DNA from 2 places in the Mesorhizobium sp. B2-3-13 genome. Region 2 is predicted to be linked to the other one. Evidence: predicted binding sites of a transcription regulator. Region 2 holds the regulator's gene; the other holds the start of a gene.

Region 1 (4,282 bases), on a different contig from region 2:
CCAACAATTCGCCCGAGCAAGGCATCGCTTTCGGTGCCGGCGCCATCGACAGCTGGTTCTCGAGCTTGAGCGATGAAATCGACATCAAGGAACTCGTCAAACTGGTGGAAGGTGCGCAGCATGGGGTCTTTTTCGTGATGTTTCAGCCGGGCAACGAGCCGGTGCGAACATTGCTCAGGCTTCAAAAGGAGAAGAAGCTCTATGTGCGCGGCGTCGCGACCCGATTCACCGGCAAGGGTCTCGAGGAGTTCAAGCTGCTGAAGGCGAAGCCCGAGGATTTTTTCCTCGATGCGGCGCAGGACACCGGGGTTGAGAAACCGGTTGGGCAATGGGCCGTGGAAGGTACGGCTGCCGACTTCCAATCGGCCATAGGTCACGCCATCACGCATTCAAAAGTGCTGGTGATCGATCCATTCAGCGACGATCCCATCGTCGTCACGGGCTCACATAATTTTTCGCACTCGGCGAGTGCCGTAAACGACGAGAACTTCATCGTCATTCGGGGCCACAAGAAGATCGCCATGCACTACGCCATCAACGCCATGCAGACCTACAGCCACTATCGCTGGCGTGCCTATCTCGCGGAGGCGGCCAAGGAGAGGAAGGATCCCTTCCAATATCTGTCGCGTGACCCGGACTGGCAAAAGCGCCGGACCTCCGGCGAGACCAAGCGCATGCTGGCGTTCTGGATGGCAGGCACCTAGAGCAATTCCGGGAAAACCGTGAAGTGGTTTCGCGGGAAAAGCGCGCGGCGCTTTCCCGGCGGGAATTGCGTCAGGACAAAGCGTTAGAGCCGTTTGCCGTTCCCGGGAGGCTGCGAACGGCTCAGCGTGCCGTCGCCGTAGATCATGCGGCCGGCGCGGAAGGTTGCTCGCACACGTGGCACCGGCTGGCGGTCGGCGACGACGAGATCGGCCAGAAGCCCGGCTTCGATGGCGCCGCGATCGGTGAGCCCGAGTGCCTCGGCCGGATTGGCGCTTGTCAGCGCCGCAGCCTTCGCCAGGCCACCGTCGCGCAGCTCCGCCAGGCCGAGCACGGCCGGCAGGATCGAGGCCGGGTGATAGTCGCTGGCCAGCATGTCGAGCAGCCCGGCCTCATAGGCCTGGCGGGCGGAAAGATTGCCCGAATAGGATTCTCCACGCAGCGCGTTGGGCGCGCCCATGGCCGTATACATGCCCAGCCGGCGGGCTTCCCGCGCAGCCTCCAGGGTCACCGGGAATTCGCTGAGCACGGTTCCCAGGCCGCGGACAAATTCCACCTTTTCCAGAGTGTCGTCATCGTGCGAGGCGAGCACGATGCCGCGGGCGCGGGCAAACGCCGACAGGCTCTGCAACGTGCCGAGCACACCGCCATGCCCGTTTCGATCGGCCATGCGCTTGCCGACGACCTCGGATACATCGGCTATCGACATGCCGCGCTCCTTGGCCATGCGGGCGATATACAATTCGACATCGCGGTACTGTCCCTGTCCGGGCGTATGATCCATCAGCGAAACCAGATGCAGCTTGCCGGCATCCATCAATCTTTCCAGCACGCCGACAGCTGCGGTGAACGTCACCTCGAAACGGGCATGGATGCGGTGATCGACCAGAAGGTCGTCTTTCAGCCCGGTGATGGTCTCGATGATCGAAGATGTATGTTCTTCCGAGCGCAGCAAGGCTGCGGTGGCGCTGTTGCCGATGAAGGAGAGCGCGGCATAGGCGGTGGTCACGCCGCAGGAGGCCAGCCGCTTGTCGAGTTCGGCGATGCCGATTGCCATCGGCACGTGGACCCCGCTGCGCGGCTCCACTTCCCGCTCCACCATGTCGCCATGCATATCGATGAAACCGGGCAGCAGCAGGCGGCCGCCGCCGATGAGGTCGGCGTTCTCGACAGGCTGGTCGCGGATCTCGGCGATCCGGCCGTCTTCGATCCTGACAGCGCCATTGGCAATGACGCGGTCGCGCAGGACAATCTCGAATTCACTCAGCCACATGTCCTGTTTCTTCGTGTGATCCCGGTGGGGCGCGGCCCTGTCTGTCCGTTCAAGCATGGTCGTCTCCGAAAACAGCATTCCACATTTCCGATCGCCCTCCGGCCGGGCTGCCTCAAGGCGTGTCACGTGGATGGTTCATTCCCGAGGATCGGATAAGCTCGGTTGGTGACAGCTTTATTTCGGTCATCGAAGTCATCCCTGCCGCCCACCAAAAGCGGTCGCGGCAAATGTCAACGCCACGGGGAGTTTACGCCGTGAGCATATCTCTCCATATGATCCCGGCATCGGCTTTCCCGCCCCGCCCACCGATTAAGTGTTTTGTGAACAGCATCGCACTTTGCTAATATTGCCGTCACTGTGCTCGGCGAGGAAATCGCAGCATGTCGGAGAAGAGCCCGGTCGCGTTGCCGGCGGCGTCGGTAGCAACAGGTTTTCTGGGCGGCAACGGCAAAAATGCGTCCGAAGCCCGGCATGAGCGCCGGATCCTGACCGCGCTCTGCTACGACCTGGTCGGATCGACCGACCTTCTTGCCATCCTGGACATCGAAGAGTTCGAGGAACTGATATCAGCCTTCCAGCGGGCGGCGAGACAGGCGGTCGCGTCGTGCTCGGGTGCCGTCCAGGTCGAGGTCGGCGATGGCGGCGTTGCTTTGTTTCCCGCCGAAATAGACGCCAAGGACGCGGCATCGCTGGCGATCCGGGCCGGGCTCGAAATCATCGACGCCTGCAGGCGGGTCGGTTCGGACCAAGGCCGCGCCGATCTGCATGTCCGGGTCGGAATCGCGACATCGATGACCTTGATCCACAAGGGTGACGCCGACACCGGTCGTGACAATGTCACCGGCCCTGCCTTCGCGATGGCCACGCGGCTCCAGGCCATCGCGCAGCCGGATACGGTGGTGGTCTCGGACGCGACGCGCAACCTGGCGCGACGGTCGCATGTGTTCAGCTTCAGGGGCCCCCATGCGATCAAGGGGTTTGCCGAGCCGGAGCTGGTCTGGCGCGCGCTGAGTCACAAGCGCGAGGTCGACCGCTTCTTCGCCTTCGGGCGGCTGAGCAGTCCGCTCGTCAATCGCGAGGCCGAGCTCGCCACGATCGCCGAAGCATGGGACAGCGCCGTCGCGGGAAACGGCGGCGTGGTGGTGATCGAGGGCGAGGCCGGCATCGGCAAGTCGCGCATTCTTCACGAAGTGCGCCGGCGCACGCGTCACCAGCGCGCGAAACTGCTGCTCTTCCAGTGCACGCCCGGCGGCTTGCGCTCGGCGCTGCATCCGCTGCTACAGAACGTACGCGGCGATCTCGCCGGCAACGAAGGACAGCTGAGCGCTGCCGCCGTGGCGGAAGTATTCCGCGATCATGACGTCCGCGATCCCGAAATCATCGACATCTTCTCGTTCCTGCTCGGCGCCGCGGGAGCCGATCCGATGCTCAAGGAAATCGACGCCGAGGCGATGCGCGCGAAAGCCAATTGGGCGGTTCGCCACTCGCTCGAAGCCCTGTGCGCCAGCGGACCGATCGTCCTGGTGGTCGAGGACATACATTGGATCGACCTGACGTCGAGACAATTATTGGCTGAGCTTGCACGGTCGGCCCGTCACTTCCGGGCGCTTGTCATCGCGACGACGCGCCCTGAATCCGAAAGCTGGCTGGCAGCATCGAATCCAAGGCATATCTCACTAGAGCCGCTCAACCGCGAGCAAACGCGGCTGGCGATCGCGGCCATGTGGCCGCAAGGCAAGCCGTCAACTTCCCCGGAATTGCTCGACGTGGTGGAACGCGTGACCGGAGGCATCCCGCTGTTCATCGAGGAAATCTGCCAGTGGATGACCGAGAACGCGGCCTCGGCAACGGATCGGCTGGCGCGGACCGCGACGCGCAGTCATGCCTCGGTGTTCGAAAGCGTGATCGAGGCCAGGCTCGAAACGCTGGGGCCGGCACGCGAAGTCGCGCGCGCCGCCGCCGTCGTGGGCAATCGTTTCAATCAGGAATTGCTGCGCGCGCTGTTGCCGGAGCTCGACGACGAAATCATCGCAAACGCGCTGGATTCGCTGATGGAGGCCGGGTTCCTGATCCGCGTGCGGTCTTCCGGCGTTCCGGTCCATGGCGTGCGCCATGCGCTTATTCAGGAGACGATCTACAACGCAACGCTGCGCAAGAGACGGCAGGCCTTGCATCGCCGCCTGTTTGCCGCGGTCAGCCGCAACCGAAACCTGGCCGGGTGGCTGGGCACCGCCGAGATCGCCGAGCACGCCGAGCGCGCAGGCCTTCTGGAGGACGCGATCGCTCAGTTCGTGATTGCAGGCACGG
Region 2 (4,282 bases):
TCTGTCGGGCGTTTCGCTCTCGGTGTTCACGGAAATGACCCCGCCGCCCGGTGATGCCGGTGGCCTGCTCAACGCCATCTACGGCAGCATCGTGATGACCATCATCGGCATCGTCGTCGGCACGCCGATCGGCGTGCTGGCCGGCACCTACATGGCCGAATACGGCCGCTTTTCGAAACTCACCACCGTGGTACGCTTTATCAACGACATCCTGCTGTCGGCGCCATCGATCATCATTGGTCTGTTCGTCTACGAATTGATGGTGCGGCCGATGGGGCATTTCTCCGCCATCGCCGGCGCCGTCGCGCTGGCCATCCTGGTCATCCCCGTCGTGGTGCGCACCACCGAGGACATGCTCAACCTTGTGCCGAACGCCTTGCGCGAGGCCGGCACGGCGATTGGCGCGCCACGCTGGGTGGTGATCCGTTCGGTGGCCTACCGCGCGGCGATGTCCGGCATCGTCACCGGCATATTGCTGGCCATCGCCCGCATTTCCGGCGAGACGGCGCCGCTTCTTTTCACGGCGCTGAACAACCAGTTCTGGTCGAGCAACCTCAACGCGCCGATGGCCAGCCTGCCGGTCACCATTTTCCAGTTCGCTCTCAGCCCCTACGAGGAATGGCAGCAACTGGCCTGGACCGGCGCACTCATAATCACATTGACGGTTCTCGCGCTCAGCATCTTCGCGCGCAGCCTGACCGGACGCAGAGAGGACAAATGAGCCAGATGTTGTCTCCAGACATGACGATTGCCACCGAGGCGGCCGCCAAGGCGAAGATCGAGGTCAAGAACCTCAATTTCTACTACGGCCAGTCGAAGGCGCTGAAAGACATCACGCTGTCGCTGCCCGAGCGCAGCGTGACGGCCTTCATTGGACCGTCGGGTTGCGGAAAGTCGACGCTGCTGCGCGTCTTCAACCGCATCTACGAACTCTACCCCAAGCAGACCGCCGAGGGTCAGGTGCTGCTCGACGGCCAGAACGTTCTCGACCGCTCGCAGGATCTCAACCTGTTGCGCACCAAGATCGGCATGGTGTTCCAGAAGCCGACGCCGTTCCCGATGTCGATCTATGAGAACATCGCCTTCGGCGTCAGGCTCTATGAGAAGATCGGCAAGGCAGAGATGGACGGCCGTGTCGAGCAGGCGCTGAAGCGCGCCGCGCTGTGGAACGAGGTCAAGGACAAGCTCAATGCCAGCGGACTCAGCCTGTCGGGCGGCCAGCAGCAGCGGCTTTGCATCGCCCGCACCGTGGCGGTGAAGCCGGAGGTCATCCTGCTCGACGAGCCGGCCTCGGCGCTCGACCCATTGTCGACCGCCAAGATCGAGGAATTGATCGACGAGTTGCAGGCCGACTACACGATCGTCATCGTCACCCACAACATGCAGCAGGCCGCGCGGGTCTCGAAGCAGACGGCTTTCATGTATCTGGGCGAGCTGGTCGAATTCGACAAGACCGAGAAGATCTTCACGTCGCCTCGCGAGAAGCGCACGCAGGACTACATCACCGGCCGCTTCGGCTGATCTCACGCATACGAGGACCAGGATCATGGCCGAACACACAGTCGCAGCCTTCGACGAGGATCTCGGACAGATCAGCAAGCTGATCAGCGACATGGGCGATCTTGCCGGCACGATGGTCGGCGGCGCCACCAAGGCGCTGCTGAATTCCGACAATGCGCTGGCACAGCGCGTCGTCTCCGACGACGCCATCATGGACGCGCGCCAGCGCGAACTCGACGATCGCGCCATCACCCTGATCGCCAAGCGCCAGCCGATGGCCGACGATCTGCGTCATGTCGTCGGCTCCATCCGCATGGCGGGCGATCTCGAACGCATCGGCGACCTTGCCAAGAACATTGCAAAGCGCGTCGGCTCCGTCGGCCTTACCGCCACCCCGCGCGATCTGTCGCACTCGATAGATTCCATGGCGCAGCTGGTGCTGATCCAGGTGCAGGGGGTAGTCGAGGAATACGCGGCAGGCGATGCCGCCGCCCTCGCCAAGCTCAGGAATGACGACGAACGCATCGACATCAAATACACTTCGGTGTTCCGCGAACTCCTGACCTACATGATGGAGGATCCCCGCAACATCACGGCTTGCACGCATCTTTTGTTCTGCGCCAAGAATCTCGAACGCATCGGCGACCACGTGACCAACATCGCCGAGAATGCGTATTATGTGCTGACCGGCACGCAACTGCCCGCCAACCGTCCGAAGCAGGACGAGACGGCGATGTCGGTGCCGGCGGCTTGACGGCAGGGATGATCAATCGATGATCGCGCCACGCATCATGGTGGTGGAGGACGAGGAGCCGCTCGGCGTGCTTCTCCGCTACAATCTGGAATCGGAAGGCTACCAGGTCGAGGTGGTGACACGCGGCGACGAAGCCGAGATCCGCCTCCAGGAGAACGTGCCCGACCTCCTGGTGCTCGACTGGATGGTGCCGGCGGTTTCCGGCATCGAACTCTGTCGGCGCCTGCGAATGCGGTCCGAGACCGAGAGGCTGCCGATCATCATGTTGACGGCGCGCGGCGAGGAGAGCGACCGCGTGCGCGGCCTCTCGACCGGTGCCGACGACTATCTGGTCAAGCCGTTCTCGACACCGGAATTCATGGCCCGGGTCAAGGCGCTGCTGCGCCGCGCCAAGCCGGAAGTGCTGTCCAGCGTGCTCAAGGTCGGCGACATCGTGCTCGACCGGGAATCGCACCGGGTCTATCGCAAGAAGAGCGAGATCCGGCTCGGACCGACCGAGTTCCGCCTGCTCGAATTCATGATGCGTCATCCCGGCCGCGTGTTCTCGCGCAGCCAGCTGCTCGACAATGTCTGGGGCGAGACGATCTATATCGATGAACGCACCGTGGACGTGCATGTCGGCCGGCTGCGCAAGGCGGTCAACAACGGCCGTATGCCGGACGTGATCCGCACCATTCGCGGCGCCGGCTACGCGATCCGCGAAGACTGAAATCAGGCTACATTCTTGCCCGGAACGCCGGGCCTCGCCAGCACGCCCGGCGCGAAAATCTCCTGGTCCACGAAGGTCAATGCGCGCATAGCGCAACCTTCGCGGATGAGCGGCAGCTCGTTCGGCTCGGTGTCGAAGGAAATCGATTCCGAATGCTGGCCGCCGGCGGTCTGGCCGATGGCCTCGCGCAAGGCCGGCTCGATCAGGTCGAAGGCGGCGGCGCTGACGCCGACCATGGCGACGGGTGCGGGATCGATCAGCGCGAACAGGCTGCCCAGCCCATAGCCCAGCGCTTCGCCGGCCTTGCGATAGGCTTCGCGCTCCGGTCCGTCTTTCTCCCTTGCCGTCGCGGCGAGTGTCCGCATCTGCGCATCGCTGACATCTGCGACCGGTTCGGCGTCCTCGCCAAGCTGCCTGGCGTTGCGCCAGATGGCGTAGTTGCCGGCATAGGCCTCGACGCAGCCGCGCCGTCCGCAGCGGCAGAGCGCGCCTCCCGGGCGATGGATCATGTGGCCGAACTCGCCTCCCGATGAATGCGTGCCGGTGAACAGCTCGCCCTTCAGCACCAGGCCCATGCCGATGCCGTGCGAGAGCAGGATGGCGATGAAGTCGTCGCGGTAGCGTTCGGGGTCGCGCCAGCGCAGCGCCACCGCCATCATGTTGCAGTCGTTCTCCATGGTGGCGGGGATGCCGAACTCGGCTTCAAGTATGTCGGCGAAGGGAATGTTCGTCTGCGGCGTGATCGGCGACCACAGCATCGCACGCGCCTCGCTGTCGGTGATGCCCTGGATCGCCAGCGCGATGCGGGCAATACTGCGGACGTCGAGATCGGGGTCCTCGAGGCGCCGCCGCACTATTGCCGTGCATTCGCCGATCAGCGCCTCGCGCGACATGGTCAGCGTGTCCAGCCGTCGCTGTTCCTCGGCGACCACCTGGCCGGAATAATCGATGACGGCGACGGACAGGAAATTCAGCGACAGCACCACGGTCATCACAGCCGCGGCCTCGGGGTTGAGGCCAAGGCCAACCTGCGGCCGGCCGCGTTTCAGTGAACCGGCTTCGTTCGGCTTGCCTTCGGTCAGGATACCCTCGTCGATCAGGTCGGCTGATATCGCCGATATGGTCGAGTGGCTGAGGCCGGTGGTGGCGGCGATCTCGGTGCGCGAGGGCTGACCACCCTGACGCACGGCTGCAATCACCATGGCGCGGTTGCGCCGGCGCAGATCGTCGTGGCGGATTCCGACCGACATGCTTCCCACATCCTCCCCGTCGCCGCGGTTCTTGACACCCCCTCGAACCTCTCCGGCAATGGGCCGAAT

What was found. Region 2 encodes PhoB, which activates phosphate uptake and scavenging genes when phosphate is short. Its sites were predicted from a motif close to TGTCATNNANCTGTCAT; they were not measured.
Region 1: FJ941_RS23355 (alpha-D-ribose 1-methylphosphonate 5-triphosphate diphosphatase) is a predicted target of PhoB. The motif match lies at 2,141-2,157, and genes of this name have one in related genera.

What each region holds. Positions count from the first base shown of each region.
Region 1 is NZ_VFVQ01000022.1:19,988-24,269, reverse strand. It holds gene FJ941_RS23360 (phospholipase D-like domain-containing protein) at 1-704, shown strand, start outside; gene FJ941_RS23355 (alpha-D-ribose 1-methylphosphonate 5-triphosphate diphosphatase) at 788-1,975, opposite strand; gene FJ941_RS23350 (AAA family ATPase) at 2,356-4,282, shown strand, end outside.
Region 2 is NZ_VFVQ01000025.1:29,285-33,566, forward strand. It holds gene pstA (phosphate ABC transporter permease PstA) at 1-721, shown strand, start outside; gene pstB (phosphate ABC transporter ATP-binding protein PstB) at 718-1,521, shown strand; gene phoU (phosphate signaling complex protein PhoU) at 1,547-2,254, shown strand; gene phoB (phosphate regulon transcriptional regulator PhoB) at 2,274-2,963, shown strand; gene FJ941_RS24750 (ROK family protein) at 2,966-4,213, opposite strand.